DNA from 2 places in the Pseudoalteromonas sp. CO325X genome. Region 1 is predicted to be linked to the other one. Evidence: riboswitches for the same ligand, from Rfam matches in the RefSeq annotation. Region 1 holds a riboswitch; the other holds the start of a gene.
What was found. A riboswitch is a leader RNA that binds a small molecule or an ion and turns the genes downstream of it on or off. The one in region 1 is predicted to bind lysine.
Positions count from the first base shown of each region.

Region 2: another riboswitch for lysine. It lies ahead of lysC (lysine-sensitive aspartokinase 3); the one in region 1 lies ahead of dapA (4-hydroxy-tetrahydrodipicolinate synthase).

Region 1 is NZ_SGPG01000026.1:28,523-32,942, forward strand. Features, by position in the region: gene EXT46_RS14190 (PLP-dependent decarboxylase) at 1-638, opposite strand, end outside; gene EXT46_RS14195 (2,3,4,5-tetrahydropyridine-2,6-dicarboxylate N-succinyltransferase) at 638-1,378, opposite strand; gene dapA (4-hydroxy-tetrahydrodipicolinate synthase) at 1,407-2,294, opposite strand; lysine riboswitch at 2,417-2,608, opposite strand; gene EXT46_RS14205 (histidine kinase dimerization/phospho-acceptor domain-containing protein) at 2,757-3,752, shown strand; gene EXT46_RS14210 (response regulator) at 3,760-4,420, shown strand, end outside.
Region 2 is NZ_SGPG01000022.1:119,916-124,335, forward strand. Features, by position in the region: gene EXT46_RS12740 (hypothetical protein) at 1-120, shown strand, start outside; gene EXT46_RS12745 (hypothetical protein) at 152-607, shown strand; gene EXT46_RS12750 (hypothetical protein) at 908-1,381, shown strand; lysine riboswitch at 1,539-1,711, shown strand; gene lysC (lysine-sensitive aspartokinase 3) at 1,792-3,141, shown strand; gene EXT46_RS12760 (4'-phosphopantetheinyl transferase superfamily protein) at 3,113-3,826, opposite strand; gene EXT46_RS12765 (sodium-dependent transporter) at 3,917-4,420, shown strand, end outside.

The sequences.
Region 1 (4,420 bases):
TCACAGAGTGCTTGTAATGGCGCTAACATGCTTTGCCATAGGTGAAGCAACTGGGCCGCATCAAGCATGTTGCCCCACTGGAAAATATGCAGGCCAATGCAATTCAGCGCAGGGTAGTCGGCTAAGTAGAGCTCTTGCCACTGCTCTGGCGCTAAGCCAAACGGAGTCAGGGTATTGCCACCGAGCGGATTGCGCTCACCCTCTGGCCAGCGCAACTGCACTCTGAGCAGCACATCCACTTCAATCCCCTGGTTATATGCCAGTTCATTAAGCCAGCGAACTTGATTGATACTCTCCAACACAAAGGTACGCACCCCAGCGTCTAAAAATTCGCCTAACTGCTGGCGCGATTTTGCCGGCCCAGTGTTGAGGATACGTTGTGCACCAACATGTTGTGAAAGCACCTGGTTGAGCTCGCCACTGCTGGCGACATCAAAGTCAAAGCCAGCGGCTGCCAGAGTATCGATAACCGCAGATAAAGGATTCGCTTTTACCGCATACCATAACTTCACCACATCTTGCGCCATCAGCTCATCAAGGTGCTTACGCAGACTGTCAAGATCGTAAACAAAGCAAGGTTCCTGGCGCTCCTGAGTGAGCGTATCAAAAGCGTTTAACAATGCGCCAGAGACAGGCATTAGCGTAATACCTCTTCTAACTCCAGCGATGCATCGCTGTGCTGATCGCGATACTTTACAATAAGCGCACAGCTCATACTGAGCCCTTGTTCGCGTCCCCAAGCGCTAGAGCTTGGGCGGGAGCCAGGTATAACAATGGCATTGGCCGGAATCGCTTCGCCCTTATCGAGTTGTCGCTCGTTAACGCAGTCATATACTGGGATAGTGGCGCTTAAACGTACACCAGGGGCGAGTACCGCACCTTGGCGGACCACCACCCCTTCGACAATGACACAGCCCGCGCCGATAAAGGCATCATCTTCAATCACCACAGGGTTAGCGCCAATTGGCTCGAGCACGCCACCTAATTGCACGGCGGCGCTAAGGTGAACGTTTTTGCCCACTTGCGCACATGACCCTACCAAGGCATGACTGTCGACCATAGTTCCACTGTCGATGAAGGCACCAATATTGACATATGCAGGTGGCATGATGATGGTGCCAGGGGCAACGTAAGCGCCTCGACGCACAGCACTACCGCCAGGCACCATGCGAATATTATCTTGGGCGCTAAAACCGCGAGGAGCTAGATTATGCTTATCAACAAAGCCGCCCGCAAACTCGGTGTTATTACCATTTTTGAAGGCTTCGAGAATGCCTTTTTTTACGTCCACATTGGCGTGCCATTGGCCGTGTTCGTCTTGTGTTGCGGCGCGTACGTGGCCGCTTTCGAGGTCATTTAGTAAGTCTAACCAACTCATAACTGAGGTACCTTGTTAACTAATTTTATCAATGTGCCCACGCAACAATGCGTTCATGGGCATTAAGAAGTGGTTGTGTGTCATTAAGCTCAAGGTGGCTTAATGGGGGTCGTAACATCGGGCTGTTGAGGCGTTCAAGAGCATGCAAAAGGCACTTAACGGGCACTGGATTGGCTGCACTGAACAGCGCATCAATTGCACTGCGCCAGGTTACAAAGGCATTGATGCTTTGCCCTTGAAGGCATTGTTGTACCAGGTGCTGTGTCTGCTGTGGCCAGACGTTGGCTGCCACAGATACAAGGCCCGTTGCACCGGCCTGAGCAAAATAAGGCATCAGCGCGTCGTCGCCACTGAAAATCGCTAACTCAGGCGCGGCTTCGCGGTAAGCCTCAAATTGTGCAATATCACCGCTGGCTTCTTTAAGTGCCCAGCACAGAGGGTGCTGCTGTAGCTGTGCTAAGACTGTGGGGGGAATACTGACTGCAGCGCGTCCGGGCACGTTGTACAACATGCACGGCTTTTTGCTGGCATCCAGCAGTGCCGAGTACCAATGTAGCTGCCCTTGAATACCCGGTTTAGCATATAGGGGCGCTCCCAGAAGGTAGGCGTCTATGGGGTGTTGGTTACAAAAACTAAGCCATTGTAGTTGTTGGCTAAGGTTAAAACCGCCCACGCCAACCATCAGTGGCACACGCAAGGTGAGCGCCGTAACGTGACGAACCACGGCTTGTTGCTCATCTATACTGAGAGCCAGAGCTTCACCAGTAGAGCCAAGAATAAGAATGCCGTTTCCCGCTTGCTCTTGCTCGCGCACAAGTAGAGTTAAGGTATTGAAGTCAATACTGCCGTCAGCATGCATCGGAGTGATCAATGCTGTCCAGACAATGGTATCTGCTAAAGAATGAGTTGTAGTCATCTCTCACGAACTTAGTGCGAGTTCGATTGAATTAGGAAGGGGTTGCCCGCCTCGCATCGAACTGGTTAAATTCGAAGAGCGAATGGGCTTAAAACACAGAGCCAAATGGGCCCAGCGTTACTAAGACCAGAAGCTCTCCACCAAAAACATAGCGCTAAGCGCTAATGGTGACAGTCGCTGGGATTCAACCCATGCGCCCGAGACAGTAAGTAGCAAACTTTACAGGTCTCTCGGCGTACATTCCCCTCGTTATGGTGCTTTGGAGTTTGCTCTCCTTCCCATAACTACCTGAATGACGCTCCTCTTCTAGCCCTTGCGACCACAGCACATGCGGCCGACTCAATAAGGGTGCCTTTTTATTCAATCACTTTATGCTTAACGCTGTCAACGCCAAAGCGAGAACAAATTTTACAAAGGCTGATTTTGTGTCAGTATTAAGGAGTTATTGCAAAGGCCCCTCTTATGCAACGTCTTACCAAACACTTACAAAAACGTTATTTCTGGGCAGCCAGTATGCTTGTTGTTGTCATACTTAGCTCTACAGTGTATGTGATGAAAAGTATCGATATGCAGCGAAATGACGCAAAAGTGATAAATATTGCGGGTATGCAACGGATGCTTTCGCAGAAGATTGCATTACATAAATTGGCCGTCAATGACCGTGCTGTAAGATTTGAGCAGCAGCAACTCGCTCGTGCCACTATGCGCTTTTACAATAACCATGAGTTTTTATTAGGCTCACAGTTGGTGCAGCAAAGCCCTCAGGTGCTGGCGCTTTATCACCAGCAGGGCTTGGATGGTCGGGTGCGCCAGTATGTGCAGTTAGCGAGTCGCAGCGATGCACCTTTAAGTGCTTTTCAGGGTCAAAAACTACTGTCGTTATTGCAGGACTTAGATGCTGTTGTCACCGTTTTAGAGTCAGAATCTAAGCAAAAAATAGAACATTTACAGCTTGTTATTCCCCTTTTAACGCTGGCAGCCATTGCTACTATTTTATGTGAGTGGTGGCTCATCTTTAATCCTTTGACACGTCGAGTGTCAGCTATTTTTTATCGGCTTCGTTACCAACGGCGTCAAGCCGCGCATGCGCATCGGGTAAAATCTGACTTTTTAGCTAATATGAGTCATGAGCTAATGACGCCAATTACGGGGATTATTGGCCTATTGGACTCTCGTACTGCGGCTGGTCGCGAAGAACAGCAAACGGCATTGGGCTGCGCCCGACATTTGCAGGCGCTAGTGCAAGAAATGTTGGAATTACAGAAGCTTAAGTCGGGAGCGTTTACTACTTTAGTGACCGAGCAGTCATTAAAGCAAACCGTGAGTGCAATATTGGCGCCTTGGCAGCTTAAGTCTGAAACCCTGCAGCGATTGAGTGTCGAGGGTGAAGATAGCCTACCTGTTCAAGCACAAACTGATCATCTGCATTTAATCCAAGCAGTTAATCCAAGCAGTTAATCAGCTATTGAGCAACGCCTTTATACATACGCGCGCTGCGGTGCATGCGCAATTTGAATACCATGAACCAGCTGGGCTGCTGAGTGTTGTCGTTAAAGATAACGGCGATGGCATTGCCACTGCTGATATTGAGGCTGCTCAGCAGCATGCTTTGTATTACAACACCGAGCAGGTACAGCACTTTCAGGGCGCTAAATTAGGTCTCAGCCTCGTGTATGCGTTGGCTCAAGAGGTGGGTGGAAGCCTTACGATTTGTAGCACCACAACAGGCACTGAGGCCAAGCTAACTTGGCCCGTACTTACTATCGACAAAGCCCGGTTAGAGCCAAGCAGCCAGCATGGCGATATTCTGATTGTTGAAGATAACCCAATAAATCAGTTAGTGCTTGCTAAACAAGCTCAGCAAATAGGCTTTAACACCACCATTGTTGATGATGGTGAGCAAGCACTCGATAAATTACTAGAACATCACTATCAATGTGTATTAATGGATTTAAATATGCCAAACAAAGACGGCATAAGTACCATTATTGAGATTCGTGAGCGCTTAGCGCTCAGCGTGCCTATTTTTTTGGTGACTGCCAGTCAAGACGAGCATCGCATCGCGCAGAGTATCACTGTCGGCGCCAATGCCGTACTTAACAAGCCGGTCAACACTCAGCAGTTGA
Region 2 (4,420 bases), on a different contig from region 1:
ATTGGTTTTTTCAGCACCACCTTCATCGTCAACGAGCCACCGAACAACAACGACGGTCAATGGACTATGGTCGTTGACAATGAACGGCTAATAAAACAACCGTCTGCCTACAGCCACTAAATTCAGTTTTCATCAAACAAGGAAGACCCCAGTGAGTCAACTTACCCGCAAAAAGCAATTTGCCACGCGTGCGGTGATCACCCGCGCTTTATACACCGGTGCATTGTTTATCTATGTACTGTTTTTTATTAACTTTATGATGGAGCAGAGCTTTTGGGCGCAAGCGATATCGGTGTTGATATTTAGCTTTATGCTCAGTGCCCAGTATCAATGGAGCATCGAGCCCATACGCAGTAGTGCCATATTTGTTGAGCATGGGGTACTGAACTTACTTGATACGCCGATAAAGCTCGCTGATGTCAAAGAGGTGATTTACTGCCAGCACCAGCGTTATGAACATATTGCTCGTTTTCGCTATCACAATAAAACTTTTCAAGACTTTGAGCTTTCCTCAAGTGACCTGATAGCTGATTTACAGCTTTATCATTTTTTAGTGGCCCAAGGCTTGGTGGTGCGCATGACTGAGGACAGTAGTCAGTTTTCTTAGATATTGGCGAGTGCTCACTATTAGCTTATTTCATGACGATTTTATTCACAGAAAAGGTAACTTTATTTTGCACACAATATCAGGCGTTTATTTCTTAAAATAAAGTTTTTATAAATTGATTGTTGCGTAATTAAGGAGTTACAACGTTGGCATTTTTAATGAAAAAGAGGTGTTTAGGTTTATTTTTTGTCGATAAGGTAATAGTGGTTTGGGTGAAAAATAATCAACTCAGTTTTTGTTTATATAAATGATAGTTTTATGTAGCATTTTTGTTTCCAAACTATTGTTAAGGAAATAAAAATGAGACAAAAAATTTTATCAGCTTGTGTGGTGGCGTTGCTCGTTTTCGTGGCCAATAATGTATTTTCATCTAGCTCACAAATAAAAGTAACAGACTACAATACCTTCTATGATACCCAAGTAAACAGTGCAAATTGTGGAGGGTATTGGGACGAGCGATTAGTGAGAGTCTGTGATTATAGAACCGAGTTAGTAGACGTTTCTTATAAACGTTGTCACTACAGGCTTACTGCTCCGGCTCCTAATAGCGATGCGCCAGAGTGGGAAACTCGCGTTGTATTATCAACACAAAGTTGCCCAGCAAACTGGACAATTGCCGGACCTTCTGGCCAGGCTCCCGGTGGCGTGTATATGCATCAACACAACTCCTATTTCACTCAACAAGAAGAGCAAACCGTCGAATATAATTGTCGTATGGAAACGCGAACTGTTTGGGTGCCAGTTGATGGTGAGCATTGCCCCATACAACCTTAATGAGAATCCATAATAGGCAATACACAGGCAGGCTGCGGCCAACCTGTGTATCCAAGCAATCATTAACCGCCAGAACACCATCCAGTGAAGTGTGATATTGACTTCTAGCCGTCTGCTAGGTACATTGCTGATTCACATTCGGTCTCAAGACCGAATGTGTCGCAGAAGAGGTGCGATAGCTAGGTAGTAAACGTGAGGCCGACGACCGCCAATGACCGTTTATGAGGGAGACTATCGCCGAGGAAGTGCATTGTGCGTCGCAATGGCTTTCGGTTCTTGAGGCTGAATCCTCGGAACTGTCACCTGTAGGGGTGGAGGGCTTCTGGCAATGGACATTCTTACCTTTTTAGTCTTGCCAAGTTCTCCTGATTGTATTTGAAAAATAACTCGTTTTTCATCTCGGAGAGATAATGAATCAGGAATATTCTGTCGCCAAGTTTGGCGGCACTTCAGTAGCCGATTATGGCGCTATGAGCCGGTGTGCACAAATCATCGCTGCTAATAATAATGTGCGTGTGGTGGTCGTCAGCGCCAGTGCCGGGGTCACCAATCACCTTGTAGCGTTATGCCAAAGTGCATTAACGCCTCAGCAGCGCCAAGCGCACATCGATGGGGTGATCGCTATCCAGCTTAATATTCTCGAATATGTTAGCCTTGATGCCGATTTAGCCCACGGCTTTGATGTCACCTTGAGCGCCTTTCGCAGCAGTGCTGAGCAAGCACCACAATCGAGCGCTCACAGCGATGAGCTACTGAGTTTTGGCGAGTGTTTCTCTTCTTATTTGTTTACTCAGGTATTACGCGAACATGGCGTGGCGGCAACGCGCTTTGATGTGCGTTCGGTGCTCAAAACAGATAGTCAGTTTGGCAAAGCCCAGCCCAATATTAAAACAACAGCGCAGCAAGCCCATGCCCAATTGCTGCCGTTGCTTAAAGATCAAGTGGTTGTCACTCAGGGCTTTATGGGCAGTGATGACTATGGCGATACCACTACCTTAGGGCGCGGGGGGTCGGATTACAGCGCGGCCCTACTAGCCGAGGCGATTGGCGCGAACAGCGTATATATTTGGACCGATGTGGTCGGTATTTTCAGTACCGATCCCAGAGTCTGTGCCAAAGCCGCACCCATTGCCTACTTAAGCTTTGACGAAGCCGCCGAAATGGCAACCTTTGGCGCTAAAGTCTTACACCCAGCGACTATTTTACCCGCTGCACGCAGTGGCATCAGTGTGTTTGTCGGCTCCAGTCGCGAACCACAAGGAGGCGGGACGTGGATACAAAAAACGCCACAAGAAGATACTTTAGCGGGTGTTCGCGCTGTGACTCAGCGTAAAAACCAAATTCTCTTAACCCTGAAAAGCCCAGAAATGTTACTAGCGAGCGGCTTTTTAGCGCGGGTGTTTACTATTTTGAGTGAGCATAACATTTCCGTTGATTTGGTCACGACTTCGGAGATAAGTGTCGCACTGACGCTCGATAATGCCCCGAATGCCAGCCGGCCGGAGCTGGATCAACAAGCTCTTGAGCGTTTAAGCGAGTTTTGTCATGTGTCAGTTGAGAATAACCTCACATTGGTGGCGTTAATTGGCTCGGAGATTGTGCTGCGCCAGAGCGAGTTGAATTTAATGCAGGTGCTCAGTGAGTTTGATATTCGCCTTATTTGTCACGGCGCATCGAAACATAACCTGTGCTTCTTGGTTGAGCAAAGTCAGTCTGATGCAGTGGTGCAAACTATTCATCAACGGCTGCTGGAAGGTTAACAGTGAGCACCGGGCGCTGCGTATCGGTGATAAGACTGATATCAAAGTGCCCGGCAAATAGCTTCTGACAATACACTTGGCCACCAAGGGGGGCGATAAGCTCCAAGATGGGTTGGCCTAACAAGGTGGCAATCGGTTGCTTAGTCGCTTTTGCGTAGGCTTCTTTTAATGTCCACACCCGGAAAAAGGTCTCAACATCGCTGCCAATATCTCTTGCCTCGGCCTCGGGATAATAGTGCGCTGCGAGCTTCTTAAAGGCGCGAGAGTTGTCAATTTTCTCAATATCCACACCTAATAAGGCTGCACCGCGCGTCATCGCTACGGCAATGTGGCCATGAGCGTGGCTGATGACTATCCGTGCATTGAGGGATTGGCCATCAATGCTCAATATCAGCTGCGCCTGGTCAACGTCAAATTCACTGCACCAGGCAGTAAGAGGGTAATCGCGATACTGCGGGTACAGTTGTCGCGCAAGCTGTTTTATGGCCCAGCGTGTGGCGCGATACTCCTGCTGCGCCTGCGTCTTTTTACGCTTTGCTAAGACCGCTTGCTCTGTACGGTGCAAATGTGAGTCATCTAATTCACCGTGCGCTTTAGCACAATAAAGCAACACCACGTCGCTGTGCTTGGCATGTTGCTCGGTATCGGTCGGTAAAGGTGAAAAGCAATAGGCAGGGTTTAGCATCAAGGACATTCCGATAAGCGTGGCTATGACTACTTTGTTACGGGTAATTATGATTTAATAGCGGCAAAACAATAACAGATATCCCTGCGAATGACGAATAAGCGTGACGGTTTCCAAAGCCGTATAGGTTTTGTACTAGCGGCAGCTGGTGCAGCAGTAGGCCTAGGTAATATTTGGGGTTTTCCAACTCAAGCAGCGAATCACGGTGGCGGTGCTTTTTTATTGGTGTATTTCATTGTCATCTTTGCCTTGGCACTACCGGCACTGTTCACTGAGCTGTACTTGGGCTACGCCGCTCAAGCCAACCCGGTACAAGCACTTAAACGTGCTTGGCAACCAAAAGCGGAAAAAATAGGGGCAGGGGCTGGTTATATCGGTTTAGCCGGGGCCATTGTCATGCTGAGCTTTTATTCTATCGTGGCTGGGTGGATGTTGGCCCATGCCTTAGCGCCGCTGTGCGAGATGCTAGGTATGAATGACGCTGCCGCATTTCTAAGTGGCGATTCTCTTGCCCGTAACCTTATTTTCACGCCGCTGATGTTGGTGTTAACCGCAAGCATTATTTTAAAAGGGGTTAAATCAGGGATTGAAGCT